One region of the Bacillus sp. DX3.1 genome, then DNA from elsewhere that is predicted to be linked to it. Evidence: riboswitches for the same ligand, from Rfam matches in the RefSeq annotation. Region 1 holds a riboswitch; the other holds the start of a gene.
What was found. A riboswitch is a leader RNA that binds a small molecule or an ion and turns the genes downstream of it on or off. The one in region 1 is predicted to bind thiamine pyrophosphate.

Region 1 (7,907 bases):
TGTACATCTCATCTACAATCCTAGCTCCCACTTCCCAGCTAACAAGTAAAATGCTGCTCACAATCAGTGCAGGTAAAAATTCTGTAACACGTTTCATACGAACACCTGCCTTTGCAACATGCCAAGCAGCTCATCTTTTAAAGCTAATATTTCCGGCTTATACAAATCTTTTCTTGAACGATCAGCTCCAAGTGGAACAACACGCTCTGTCAAAGTTGTGATAGGTTGCTCCGTCACAACAAAAATTCGATTGGAAAGGTAAAGTGCTTCTTCCACATCATGCGTAATAAATAGAATTGTTTTTTGCCAATGTTTCCATTGTTCAAACAGCCATTCTTGCAATGTGGCCTTCGTTAATGCATCCAGTGCACTAAACGGCTCATCTAATAATAAAATTTCTCCGCCAGTTAATAGCGTTCTGATAAATGAAACACGCTGCCGCATACCACCTGATAAGTCCTTCGGATATTTTTTCTCATATCCTTGCAAACCAAATTGTTCTAAAAGCGCCTTTGCCTTTGTATGAGCTTCTTTTTTCTTTATCCCCTGACATTCTAGCGGCAGCGCTGCATTTTCAATAATGGTTCTCCATGGTAAAAGCATATCTTTTTGTGGCATATATCCTACAGGATGACTTGTTGTTTCTGTCAGTTGAATCGTTCCAGCCGTCGGTTCTTCTAATCCTGTAATAAGACGAAATAATGTACTTTTGCCACAGCCACTCGGTCCAATAATGCTAACAAACTCTTTTTCTTGTATGTTAGCATTAAGACTATTTATGATTGGCTTTTCATCATAATGAAAGGAAACATTATGAAACTGTAGTATGCTCTTGCTCCTCAAAACCCCACATCTCCTTACGATAGGCCATATCCCAGAATAAATATTCAAAGCGGCTGGAATATAAGAAAATCTCTTCTAAACGAGCTAGTTCTTGTTCAGATTTTCCAATAGCTAATTCATTTAATAAATCCATTAACCAAGTACAAAGGTTTCCGTACTCTTCTGAGCTATATCCTTGAATCCATTCGCCAAAAAATTCATGATCTCTCGCTCCTGGAATATCATTTAAACGCTTTCCAATTTCCCAATAGCTCCACATACATGGAAGTAATGCTGCAATTAATTCGGTAAGTGTACCATTTTGTGATACAGACATCATATAGTTCGTATATGCTAAATTTTTAGCAGATGGTTTCGCTTGTTCCATCTCTTGCACAGAAATATCGAGACGTTTTGCATACTGCTTATGAATGGTCATTTCTCCATTTAAAATACCATCTATTTGTTCAGCAAATTTCGCCATAACTTGTGGGCTCGTCGCTTTTACAACTCCAATTGCATATAGTTTTGCGTAATCTAGCAAATATAAATAATCTTGTATAATGTAGTATTGAAATTTATCTTTTTCTAACGTTCCATCCCCCATTCCAGTCACAAACGGATGATTATGACTTTTTTCCCAAACAGGCTGAACCATTTCATATAATCTCTCACAAAATTTCATTTGTATTTCCCCTTCCTTTATCTCTATTTATGTACATTGCAACTTCCATCAGCGGGCAGGTTTCCCCCTCTTTTCTCTAATTACTCATGACTTGGAGATGGAGATTTACTGCCCATTAGATCCGGAAAAATAAAAAAACCACTCCTAATATATAAGAAGTGGTTACAACAAATAAATGAGCATCTATTTGTCGTTCCACTTCCCTTCGCTAGTATTACCTAGATCAGGTCTGTAAGGGTTAAGGATTAATCCTCTCTCAGCATTCACAGCACCCCTAGTGGTTTTCTCTATAAAATTTTCAAATAAAAAAGCCCCGTTTCTTAACATAAAGAAACGGGGACCTAACATTCATGTCCAAGTTGCTTCCCTACGCTAGCATAATCTAGATCAGGTGAAAGGATTAAAGACTCTCGGTCTTACTCTCAGCCGGCAACACCAGCTCTCCTAGCACAATATTAAATTAACATAGTCAGTATAACACTGTCATCAATCATCAGCAACTGTTTTAAGCTACACGAATGGTTTATATGATATATAAATCCATTTTGATTTTTCGACATATAGCCGCGGCTACGGATAACAAAAGGTGACCTGCACTCGTTTTCTCTCTTTGTTTTCACTATGTCTGGGCAAGAAAAGGATCTGACCGCTTCTATGCATGAACGGATGCTCTCCCACCTAAAAAGAAAGGTTTTATGTCGGTTTTTTAATTTGTATTTATATACATAAAGAAATCCTCATGGCATGGCTCACCATTAATAGGTAAAAGCCTCTCTACTGATGAAAATCCCACTATATATTATTGTAAAAATAAATTGTATGTTTAGAAAACGCGAATATTTTTCATGCGTTTCCTAATTGTTATAAATCTGTTATCCTTTTAATATATTTCTATACAATTAAAAAAGGTTTTTAATCTTATTACATTGATGTAAACAACGCACAAATATTATATCTTTATACTATAATGAACAATGTAATAATACATCCTATGAGGGGGGTCCATTATTAGATGAAAATGAAAGCTACAGCTTTTACGGTGGCTACTGTTGCAGCGGCTTCCCTGCTTCCGTCCATGACTGAGATAGACATGCATACTGCAGCAGCCCAACAAAAGCCGACAGAAAAAATTGGATATGTAACAACAGAAACAGTAGAGTTATATCAAAATGCTGAAGTGAATGGTGATTCAATTGCCATTATTACATATAACACACCCGTTACAATTCTTGAAACAATACAAGATTGGTATAAGGTAAACGTACAAAATAAAACTGGTTACATAAAAAAGAGTGATATTTCATTTACAAAACCAGCTCAGCTTAACAACCAATATATTGTAAATACAAATGTACTAAACGTTCGTTCTGAACCTAATACACACTCTTCTATTCTTGATGTATTACCAAACGGTAAATTCATTACCATTCAAGGAACACATGGCGATTGGTATCAAATCTCTCACAATGGAAAAGTAGGATACGTGAAGAGGGACTTTGTATCTAGTAGTTCACAACCATTAGTAAAAGGTATGACTGTGCAGGGTGCACCTTCCTATTATGTTGCAGCACCTACATTAAAAGTCCGTAGTGGTGCAGGAACAAATACCGCCGCAATTGGCTCTTTACAAGATGGTACCCAAGTACAAGTGGTAGAAACAGTGGGTACTTGGTATAAAATTCGTTTTGGCTCCGGTTATGGATATGTCGCACAACATTATATACTACAAAAACAACCACAAGAAAAGCAGGATACTCCTTCTATTCCAGCTGTTTTCAAATTCCCTGCTCAAGGTAAAGTTAGCTCAACATTCGATATTAGTTGGGAACAAATGCATTATGGTGTGGATATTGCAGCTCCTGGAGATGTTTCTATTCAAGCTGCGGCTGCAGGTAAAGTTTTGAAATCCTACTATTCTGCAAGCTATGGTAACGTCGTATTCGTTACTCATCACATAAAAGGAAAATTATATACAACGGTTTATGCTCATATGAAAGATCGTGCTGTACAAGCTGGTGATCAAGTTCAAATGGGGCAATTATTAGGCCATATGGGAAATACAGGTCATTCTTTTGGACAACATCTCCATTTTGAATTACATAACGGTGAATGGAATTTTGAAAAAACAAACGCAGTTGACCCACTGCCTTACTTAGTTCGGTAATATCGTATGCCACGTAATATCCCATTAATTATTGAGTATCTAGCTTTTTTGGGTCTAATTTATTGTTTATTAATTTACAATACAAATGTTGTCTTTTTAGTTATCACCATCTTATTTGTTACGTTTGAAATCTTGATGGAAGCATTCAAAATTCGCTTAAAACAACAAATTTCTCATGTGTATACTGCATTTTTTATCCTAAGTGGTTTTATCACAAATGTGATTTCTAGCGGCTTACATGGATCTGCTATATTCCCTGTATTTTTTCTGGCCATTCTACTTGTTGTATCCCAGTATATATACGTGCCTGACTATCGTAAGAAACAACAGCAAGAAACATAGAGAGAGTGAATGCTATACACCGATTATTAAAAATATATAAATCCATTTTGATTTTTCGACATATAGCCGCGGCTATGGATAACAAAAGGTCACCTGCACTCGTTTTCTCTCTTTGTTTTCACTATGTCTGGGCTGGAAAAGGATCTGACCGCTTCTATGCATGGCCGGATGCTCTCTCCCACCTAAAAAGAAGGGTTTTATTTCGGTTTTTTAATTTGTATTTATATAAAAGCATCTCATTTGAAATGAGATGCTTTTATTTTTTAATTTATATAGATAGAGCTGCTATCCACAAGCATATCGCTCATAAATAAAGCTCAAATTATATTTCTTCTCTAAACCCATTCTCTGTTCATCATCACACCAATAAAATAAAATATCATGAATGGTTGCATAACGCTTATTTTTTAAAAATTGTTTAATAAATGATGGCAAGCAATCATGCAATTGTATAAATATATAATTACGTAGCATTTCTTCTTTGTATTCAATTCCCTTACAAATATACATCAACTCTTCACAATAATAAGCATGTTGTGGAACTTGGATCATTTCAAAAAATGGTACATATGATAACAGCTTTCCAATGAAATTTTCATATTTATCCATAAACTCAAACGACATATGCTCCATCATTTCTTTCATTACATATAAATAATCATCCACATGCGTTGTTTTTAACGGATTAAGACGGTCAGAGATTTGAGCAATTACAGCTCTTTGACATGCAATAACAGAACGACTAGGTCCATAGTATGTTAAAAAATCAGTACACTTACGATATTTTTTTAATAAGTCAAATATGTATAAATCATAAACATATTTATTACAGTATACTGCTAAACTCATCATTTCTTGATCTAGTTGCTCCTTTGATAATGTTTTTGCCTGCTTACATAGATAAAAGAATGTAAGCTCCATCATTTCTTTATGAGACAATAGTTTATTACATTTTTCAATACATTCTTCATTAAATTTAATTCTTTCCCAAATCATTACGTCTTTATTTTCTAATTCACCGACTCTATATTTTATAATTAAATAATTCCAAGCTACAACTTGTGTCAAAATATCCCATGTTTCATATTCCATTGATGTATGTACAAATTCATCTAATCTTTGACTTACCATAAATGTATAGGCTTCTTTATACCATCCGATTTCCTGACATAAACGAACAATTCGAACCAAAGTTGGTATTTCATCTTTATGAAATTGTGGCAAGTCCTCCACTTTATTCATTCCATATAAGATAAATGGAGCTAAATTATCTTTTTTATAAAATTCTTTTTCTTTCCATGCTAAAATTGTTCTATCTTTCCCTTCACCTTTTGGACGAGCAGGTACAAGTAAAGAAAATAAATCCGCAAAATTATCTGGTTCAACATACGCATCCGTAACCAAATTCCAATTAGGATTGCTCTGTACAGCCCTCATATAATTCCCCCTCCATTTTTTATATATGTAAAGCACCTAAAAATTTAACAGTACTCCAACAGAAGTCCCCTTCCTCAAGCGTGTGCAGGGCATGGCCCAGGTGGTAGGAAAGGGATGAATGGTGGTCGTGAACAGCACGAAGCTTTTATTTCCTTTTTTTGCAACATAGTGTATGCTAGTGATAGGAATAATAACAAACATACGTTCTTTTTATGACTGTAGGGCAAGGTTGTGTCCGAACAGTATAAACGACGCCTGTGGAGAGTATGTCAGACTGATTGTGTATCCAATCAGCAACGCTCTATGAAACAGGAAGCCCCTTCTTCAAACAGCTCGTTAGAATGTTAAGAAGGGTTCATTCACCAGATTATATCTCAATTATTAATATCATCATATTAATAACCATGTATAGAATTTATATTTACTAGTATAGCACTTTCATAATTTTAAACGTTAATAAGAAGAGTTGTTAACAAAACTTCAAATGAAATTGAAATAAATTAAAGCGCTTCATCGATGTCTTTTATTTTCCTCTGGTGTTTAGTTGAATAAATTGAAGGCACAGGACTAAACGCTCTTACATATGTCCAGTATAGCATTTCGGATACATAATACTAACAACTTTTTTGCTATGTAGTGTTAGTAAAAGGTATCCGACACACTATCACTTGATACCTAGAGACGCTATATAAATCCATTTTGATTTTTCGACATATAGCCGCGGCTATGGATAACAAAAGGTGACCTGCACTCGTTTTCTCTCTTTGTTTTCACTTCGCACGGGGCAGGAAAAGGATCTGACCGCTTCTATGCATGGCCAGATGCTCTCTCCCACCTAACAAGAAGGGTTTTATGTCGATTTTTTAATTTGTATTTATATAGGTTATTTCCTTTGAAAAAGTGTTAAGACTCACTCTTTATTCTGTATGCTCTGATATCTCACTTAAAGCAAATCCTGCTTGATCATCCGCTTGTTCTGTTACTGCTAAATCACCTAGTGCTAACATTCCAATGAGTTGCCCGTTTTCTACTACTGGTAGTCTTCTTACTTGATATCGTGCCATTAACTCTGTTGCCTTTTCAATGGGATCGTTAGGGGATATTGAAACTATATCCGTGGTCATCACATTTGTAATTTTATTAGAGCCCGGATGTTTCTCCGCAATTCCACGTACAACTAAATCACGATCTGTAACAAGACCAACTACTTGATTGTTCTCTACAACTGGAATCATACCAATTGCTTCTTCTTTCATTTTCACAGCCGCTTCATATACATTATCTAACGGTGTACATTGTACAATATCGGTACTCATAAATTCTCTTACTGTTGTCATGTGATTCTATTCCCTCCTTTTTATACATACTATAGCTTTTCCAAATTCCCTTTATTTATTTCACATGGTATGTTAAGAAAGAATTGAACTCTTACATGATTTTTCTCTCAAGAAAAAAGAGCCAGCAAATTGCTGACTCTTTCATTATGGGCTGTACGGGACTCATTAAATCCTTTCCCAACAACTTCCTTTATAAAGAGAATTTCAATAACGAAAACTATGTAGATAGCGTAAGTTAAGGTTTTGATACCATTAATGTAAAAAGAAGGAAGATTAGAAAAAGCACGTATAAGGACTTGCACGGAATCTGAAAAAAGGATACCAACTTCCAACTTGAAAAAATCCATTAAGCGCCTTTTTCAAGTTGGCATTTAACAGCTTCTTAATCATAGGCTTTCATTCAGACGAACACTTCAATCTGACTTTTTTGTAAAATGCCTTAAAGTATCGCTTCAAAAGCGTTCTTACTTTCTATAAAATAGAAATGATTCCCTTGCAATTGTAGTATCTGACACGGAAAACGAGTATAACATGCCCAACTTTCCATACTTTCAGCACTTACTACATCTTCTGTTCCGCACAACAAGTGAATTGGAATATTTAACAGTACTCCAACAGAAGTCCCCTTCTTCAAACAACTCGTAAGATTGTTAAGGAGGGGTCATTCACAGGTACTACTTTCTCCCTTGTTCGCACACCTAATGTTTGATAAGAGTGCAAGGCTCTTAAATCTGCAAACAAGATTTCCTTAACCCATTCGCATAATTCTTCATGTTCCAACACTTCTGCAGGAGTACCACCTAATTTTCGCAACAAACCGTCCACTTCATCTTTATTTCTTTGATAAGAAACACGATGCTCTAAATCGTATGTTGGAGAAGATTTAGAAGAAATAACTAAACCTTCAATGGAAAATTGTTTTTTTCTAAGCGCTTAGCAATCTCATAAGCGATCACACCGCCCATGCTATGACCAAAAAAGAAAATACGCTTTCCTTCTAGTTTCTCTCACTGATTTTTTATCATTTGTTCCACATCGTCTAATAATTGCTTCATATCTGTACAAAGTGCTTCATGGACCCGACTACCGTGACCCGGATAATCAATGCCTAACACTGAAA
Region 2 (7,907 bases), 1.2 Mb from region 1:
GATCATAACCTGGTGCAATATCCGTTGTTAATGGTCCGAGTGTATAGAACGGTGCACCTTGGCAAATATCAATTTCTTTCTCCATATTTTCTTTAATTAAGTGCATTGGTACATGCCCTGGTCCTTCAATCATGACTTGAACATCATGCTTCCAAGCGATTTTTGTTAATTCCCCAAGTGTTTCAAGCTCAGAGAATTGTGCTTCATCATTCGCATCCGCAATCGAACCTGGACGTAAGCCATCTCCAAGAGAGAAGGAAACATCATATTGTTTCATAATTTCACAAATTTCTTCAAAGTGAGTATATAGGAAGTTTTCTTTATGATGGAATAAACACCACTGCGCCATAATAGAGCCACCGCGTGAAACAATTCCCGTTACACGTTTCGCTGTAATTGGAATGTAACGAAGCAATACACCTGCATGAATCGTAAAGTAATCTACACCTTGCTCTGCTTGTTCAATTAATGTGTCACGGTATACTTCCCACGTTAAGTTCTCAGCGATACCATTCACTTTTTCAAGCGCTTGATAGATCGGTACAGTTCCAACTGGTACAGGTGCATTCCGAATAATCCATTCCCGCGTTGTATGAATGTTTTTTCCTGTAGATAAATCCATAATTGTATCTGCGCCCCAGCGCGTTGCCCATGTCATCTTCTCTACTTCTTCTGCAATAGAGGAAGATACGGCAGAGTTCCCGATATTCGCATTTACTTTCACGTGGAAATTGCGGCCGATAATCATCGGTTCTGCTTCTGGATGGTTAATGTTTGTTGGTAAAATAGCACGACCTTCTGCAATTTCTTTACGAACAAACTCCGGTTCTACACCTTCACGAATCGCAACATATTCCATCTCAGACGTAATGATGCCTTTGCGAGCATAATGCATTTGCGTTACATTTGCCCCTTCTTTCGCACGAAGTGGTTTACGATCCATTTGCGGGAACACAGGTGTATGTTCTGATGTAGCTTTCACACCATCATCTTCTGGTTTCACTTCACGACCTTCATACTCCTCCACATCTCCGCGCGTAACAATCCACCCGTGACGAGGCGTTGGAATTCCTTTCTCAAGCTCCACTTTGTATGCAGGATCTGTATAAGGACCACTCGTATCATACACGCGAATCGGCGGATTTGGCACACCGTTTGTTTCGCTTTGTGCAATCTCACGCATCGGTACTTTCATACCTTCACGCGTGCCTTCTACGTAGACTTTCTTACTCCCTGGTAAACTCGACTTCAATTCAATTTGCTCAGCTGAAACAGATTGCTTCATAATTTGTGTTTCCTCCCCTTTATCATTTCAGGCAAATCTAACTTGCTCAGAATCTCCAACCAACTTCTGGGCAATTCGATTCTCACTTCAGCGACATTTCGCCGCTTCGGCTTTTCTTGAGATCCAGCTCCAGCGGCTAGAACAGTCGGTGGCTTCGCTTCTTCCGCTGAGGCAAACTACGCCTCTTCGGCTGAAGCTCCATCCCCCTCCTGTTCTGATCGAGCCGCTTCTGCTTTACACGTGACAAGGACGAGAATAAGAACTAGTGACCAGCGCATGCCAAAATAAAAAGAGCCAGGTCCATAGTAAAACAAGGACCTGGCTCATAAAGACATAGTTATGTAAAGCCGTTAACTTCCCTACGCTGGTACGAGCCAGATCAGGTCCAGAGGGTTAAGAAGTTCTCGCACTTCTCTCTCAGCCCAGCTTGCTTGGGCACCCCTAGTTTATCACTGATTTAATTTTCAATACTTTCTCATCATACATGATAATCTGAAAAATGCAAAGAGATTAAACCATTTTATCCCTCAACAAATATCACTGAAATGCGTTGGTTAATCGATATTCTTTGTCGAATGGCCGACATATACAAAAAGATGTCGCGATGTTACAAGAAATACTCAATCACAACACACCACTTAACAGTATTCCCTATATCTAGAAACCTAGAAAAGTCCCTTCAGATCTAAAATGTACCCTTTGTAAAGGACATTTAAAAAAAGCCTAGGCAGCTTGAAGAAGATGATCTCTGTATTGCACAGGAGTCATCTTTTTTAAATTCCATTGATATCTGTAATAATTGTAGTAGATCATATATTGTTTAATTTCTTTTTTTAATTCATCTAGAGTTGTACATGCTTGAATAGAAGCTTCATCTTTAAGATGGCCAAAGAAAGATTCTTGGGGAGCGTTATCCCAACAGTTTCCTCTTCTTGACATGGATTGTTGTAATCCTAGTTTCTTAACTGCTTTTTGAAAATTAGGGTGCGTATACTGAATTCCCTGATCTGAGTGAATCAAGGCATCTTTGGCTTTCTGAAAGTTTTTGTTCCTTTTTAACTTTAGAAGAGTATCTGTAGCTAATTTTACAGTCATACGTTCTGATATATGATGGGCTAAAATTTCATCAGTTGAACCATCTTTAATGACTGATAAGTAGGCTTTCTGACCTTTTCCATAAAATAAATATGTGATATCTGTTAGGAGGACTTTACCAGGGATTCCTTGCTTAAATTGGCGATTCAATAGGTTTGGCACAACTCGATGTTCTTTTGTAGCTTTCCTAATTCGTCTATAAGGATTTGCCTTTCTAATTGGGCATATAATGTCGTATTTCTTCATGATTCGTCGTATACGTTTCAAATTGTAGACAACCTGAAATTGACCCGCCAAAGTCATTTTGATTTGGCGAGCCCCTTTCTTACGACCTTTGAAATGGAAGGCTTTTAGGATGAGCCCTTTTACTACCTCATCCTTTTCATCTTTTTGATGTCTTCGTTCCTGTGATTTCACAGAGAAATAGTTATAATAACCGCTTCTTGAGACACCGGCTATTCCACATAGGTATTTCACCATATGTTTGAGTTGATATGTTTCTATCACTGAACAAATCAGGATATATTTTTGGCTAGAAAGAAGGACTACTTTTTTAGCCCCCTTTCTATCAAACGAATCTTTTTTAACAGTTCATTTTCTGCCTTTAGTAAGTTAATTTGAGCTTCTAAGCGAGCGTTTTTCTCCTCTAGAGTCAGTTCTCTTTCTCTAGAACGCTTTGAATTTCCAAATCTAGTGTCACGTAGGCCGCTAATCCCATTTTCATTGTAAGCCTTTTTCCATCTTTTACTCGCTGCCTTAATTCTATCCATTCCTAAGATTTCTACATCAAACCCACATTCTTCAAAGATTTGTCTTGGAAACTTGCCTTTCTCTTTTTCCTCAATACATATACGCTTAAATTTATCCGTATATGTGATACTTTTTGAACTGACAGATTTAACATATTGATTAGATGATAACAGCTTAATTTCTTTCTCTGTAAAAACCTTTTTACTCATAAATTTCCCCAGTCTTTATGTTTTTCTTAATTATATACAAAAACCCTATAGGGAGACTTTTTTAGTGTCTACTCTATAGGGTACATTTTAATCTCTGAAGGGACTTTTCATTCACATAATCGCTCATTATCAGAAGTAATATTAGGCTATTAAATCAATTTTCTATTAAACTACGTTTGTCCATTTCCTTTTTTTTGATTATTACATAAGATAGCATAAAAACATTAAAGGAGGACAAGCTTTGTTTAAATTATATTTAGATCCTGGGCATGGCGGTACTGATAGCGGCGCAATAGGGAATGGATTATTAGAGAAAGATCTCACTTTAGATATTGCTCTTCGCATTCGTTCTCTACTGCTAAATAATTATGAGAACGTTGATGTGAAGATGAGCCGTGAGACTGATGTATTTGTTTCATTAACTGAACGTACAAATGCGGCAAATACTTGGCAAGCAAATTATTTTCTCTCTATTCACATAAATTCTGCGGATAGTAATAGCGCAAAGGGATATGAAGATTTTATATATAATGGGCTTACCGATTCTTCACAAACAGCAACTTATCAAAATATCTTGCATGAAGAAATCACAAAAATAAATGAACTATTTGATAGAGGCAAAAAAAAGGCGGATTTTCATGTGCTGCGCGAAAGTTATATGCCAGCATTATTAACAGAAAATGGATTCATCACGAACGTAGAAGATGCTACAAATTTAAAAGATGCAAACTGGCGCCAAAAGGTTGCAGAAGGTCATGCAAATGGTTTAGCTAGAGCTTTTAATCTAACAAAAAAGTCGAATATCTATCGTGTCATTGTAGATGGGATTCAAGTAGGGGCTTACGCTAAGAAAGAAAATATATTAGCAACTGTTCAAGATAACTTAGACCAGTCCCAAGAAATTCTCATACAAAAAATTCAATCTCAACTGACTGTTGCACCACTTGCACCACCTGCACCACCTTCTTCACTTAGCCGATTTATGAGTACAGTGGACACAAGTACGCTTTATTTAGAGGGGAAGCAACTGGGAGAAGCTTCGGGGATGCGAGATGATATCGTGGTGTTAGACTTTGGTTGGCCTGAATATGTCAGGAAAACTAAAGTATACGGTACACTTCTTTTCAGCGGTTTTGGAGCGGGGAATACCTTTGCTTCGACCACGGACATCGCCAACGCGGTGAAAGCTTTTGCCCAGGGATATCATGATTATAATGTAAATGATTCACAGGTGGTCATTGCCATTGGAACAAATAATAAGAAAGGCGCTTCCTCTCAACACGCTCAAGCGTGGGCATCCATGGTTGAGCAGGTAAAATTATGGGTTCAAAGCCAGGGTTACTCTAACATCACAATAGCCGCTGCAAGCGATATGGAGATGGGATGGAATACTCCAAGAAACACACGAGCATGGGTTGATAGCTATAAATCATACTTTTTAAATAGCGGCAAACCTTTCATTACACTATACAATTATGGTGATGCAGCAGGATGCCCACCTTATGGAAATTGTAATAACGGATGGACTCAGGACGATGTCTGGTATATATCCTGGGGATCCGGGATTTCATCTCCACTTCCGGAAATCTATACCACAAATAGTGCACAGGCAAAAGAATGGGCCAACCTAGTTAAATACTCTTTCACGAAGAATCCTAGCAATCCTATGATTATCGCAGGAGTCATGACACAATACCAAGCCTGTCTGGACCAAGGTGGCTGTTCGGGGACGAACAATACACCTGAGCAAGGATGGACACAACTTTGGAATGCATTAAACTCCGACAGTCAAACCGCCCAAACACTCCTCAATCCTCAAACGCTTCGCTGGGTTACTGATATTACCTGGCAAAACTAAAATTGTGAGATTTATGGGGTTCTATATAAATACAAATTAAAAAATCGATATAAAGTGAAACTTTAATCAGTGGGGGTTTTCTTCATCCCCCACTGATTATTAGCCCTCACCAATCGGGCTTTTATGGGCAGTTTATCCCCCACCTAACTTCTTTGCTTTCTGCAGAAATTTGAGGTGGGGGTATTACTGCCCGCAAATAGCGGGATAAAACCCTTCTTTTTAGGTGGGAGAGAACATCCGGCCATGCATAGAAGCGGTCAGATCCTTTTCCTGCCCCATGCCAAGTGAAAACAAAGAGAGAAAACGAGTGCAGGTCACCTTTTGTTATCCATAGCCGCGCTATATGTCGAAAAATCAAAATGGATTTATATAGATGGATCAAAAAAATTGGAAGGATATTATTCGAGGATGAATAGTCTTTCATGCTGTGCATAGCCATCGAGTTAAGATTATGTATAAAAAAACAAGCCAGGTGCTTTCAGCACCTGGCTTGTTTTTGTTAAGTTGATGGCTATGCCCATCTAAAGGGCATCTTTTCTTGCTTAAGGTATCATCCACGTTAAATAGTATGCTTGTACATATGTCATAATACCCACAATAGTAACGAAGAATAAGCTATGTTTTACTGTAAATCGAAACAGGTCAGATTCTTTTCCTGCTAGTCCTACTGCCGCACACGCAATAGCAATCGATTGCGGTGAAATCATTTTACCCGTTACACCACCTGTTGTATTTGCAGCAACAAGTAATACTTCTTCTACGCCAACTTGCTGGGCTGTAATCGCTTGCAAGTTGGAGAATAATGCGTTGGCAGATGTGTCTGATCCAGTTAAGAATACACCAATCCAGCCAAGGAATGGCGAGAAGAATGGGAATAGGCTCCCTGTTCCTGCTAGCGCTAAAGCTAACGTAGATGATAACCCAGAATAATTTGCGATGAATGCAAAGCCTAATACAAAACCAATAGATAAGATTGGCATTTTTAACTCTTGCAATGTTTCTTTAAATGTTTCGGCTGCTTGTTTTGCGCTCATTTTGAGCACAAACATAGAAATGATACACGCAATTAAAATCGCTGTTCCCGTTGCCGATAAAATATCAAGCTTTAATACTGCATCATAAGGTGTTGGTTTATTTACAATTGGCTCTGCCTTCATAACCAAATTGTGCAGACCAGGAATTTCAAATTTAAAAACAAGACTTTCTAATGCCCCGCCCGGAACAAATAATGCTTTAAAGAAATTTTGACTCCAAATGACTACCATAACCGTTAAAATAATGAACGGTGACCAAGCCTTAACAACTTTTCCTGCTGTTAACTTCGGCATAGATGAAACCGTTGTTGTCGCCACAGCTTCTGCATTTGCCTGATTCGTTTGATAGATTTCTTTTGGCTGCCATACTTTTAGGAATAATGCTAAACAGACTAAGCTGACAAGTGCTGATGTAATGTCCGGAAGTTCCGGTCCTAAAAATGTCGCTGTAATAAACTGTGTAATTGCAAATGAACTACCGGCTACAAACAGTGCCGGCCATGTTTGTTTTACACCTTTGAAACCATCCATTAAAAATACGATAAAGAACGGCACAAACATGGATAAGAACGGTAATTGATGTCCTGCCATTTGTCCGATTTTATGCGGATCAATACCCGTTACTTGCCCCGCAACTGTAATCGGAATCCCCATCGCTCCGAATGCTACCGGTGCTGTATTGGCAATTAAACATAATCCTGCTGCATATAGTGGATTCAGTCCAAGCCCTGCAAGGAGCGCTGCTGTAATTGCTACTGGTGCACCAAATCCCGCTGCTCCTTCTAAAAATGCACCGAATGAGAAGCCGATTAAAATCACGAGTAGACGGTGGTCATTCGTAATGGAAAGAACTGATGCACGAATGACATCAAACTGTCCTGTTTTAACAGAAATTTTATATAAAAATACCGACATAATAATAATCCAAGCAATTGGCCATAACCCATATGTAAAGCCATATCCGGTTGCTGCCATCGCCATTGTAAACGGCATTTTATACGCAAAAAGCGCGACAAGAATTGTTAATACAACTGTGATAAATCCTGCAACATACCCCTTCATGCGAAAAACTGCTAACGCTAAGAAAAAAAAGATAATTGGAATAAGTGCTACTGCTGCAGAAACCCAGATATTCCCGAATGGGTCGTAAACTTGTGTCCATGTACTCATTGTCCTTCTCCCTTTCTGTAATCCTCCTGTTTTCAAATACCTATAACCTTATCAATAGACTATCCGGTCATCATACCTTTAAGCCCGAAAATAGAAAACGTTTTCTGAAAACGTTTTCTATTTTTACTTTACCATATCATTTTCGTTTTACAAAGATGTTTTTGACGAATTTTCTAATTTTTTCGTTAAATTAAGTGTTCTTTCATCCAAAACTATCTTTTTTATCATGATTGGAGCGTGATAACATACTATAGATTGGCTGCATACATTACTACCCATTAAGGTTTTATATTATTACAATCTTAATTTTCAGAACGCCCCACGTAATAGAGGTCAAAGAAAGATTCTAACAAAAGACTGTTTGTCGAGTTTTGGTGTTTCAACTTCACTTCATATATCAGCCGTTCTAAAACATACTCTCTATCAAAAGACATTTATATAGGAAAAAAAGCGATTTAATTCCTTTTTCGTTTTTTAAACAAACGTTTGATTAATTGTGAGAAAGG

Region 2: it holds a riboswitch for thiamine pyrophosphate, as region 1 does, so the genes downstream of both, thiC (phosphomethylpyrimidine synthase ThiC) here and tenA (thiaminase II) in region 1, are expected to answer to the same signal.

Annotation. Positions count from the first base shown of each region.
Region 1 covers NZ_CP128153.1:836,984-844,890, reverse strand. Annotated here, with positions in the region: gene QRE67_RS04105 (ABC transporter permease) at 1-97, opposite strand, end outside; gene QRE67_RS04100 (ABC transporter ATP-binding protein) at 94-843, opposite strand; gene tenA (thiaminase II) at 812-1,507, opposite strand; TPP riboswitch at 1,691-1,793, opposite strand; TPP riboswitch at 1,855-1,963, opposite strand; gene QRE67_RS04090 (SH3 domain-containing protein) at 2,520-3,671, shown strand; gene QRE67_RS04085 (hypothetical protein) at 3,678-4,013, shown strand; gene QRE67_RS04080 (DUF3965 domain-containing protein) at 4,299-5,450, opposite strand; gene QRE67_RS04075 (CBS domain-containing protein) at 6,368-6,787, opposite strand; gene QRE67_RS04070 (hypothetical protein) at 7,418-7,600, opposite strand; gene QRE67_RS28570 (thioesterase domain-containing protein) at 7,684-7,773, opposite strand; gene QRE67_RS04065 (hypothetical protein) at 7,795-7,907, opposite strand, start outside.
Region 2 covers NZ_CP128153.1:4,831,978-4,839,884, forward strand. Annotated here, with positions in the region: gene thiC (phosphomethylpyrimidine synthase ThiC) at 1-1,285, opposite strand, end outside; TPP riboswitch at 1,625-1,738, opposite strand; one part of gene QRE67_RS24360 (IS3 family transposase) at 2,009-2,967, opposite strand; one part of gene QRE67_RS24360 (IS3 family transposase) at 2,967-3,339, opposite strand; partial or broken gene QRE67_RS24365 (N-acetylmuramoyl-L-alanine amidase family protein) at 3,581-4,258, shown strand; gene lldP (L-lactate permease) at 5,740-7,401, opposite strand.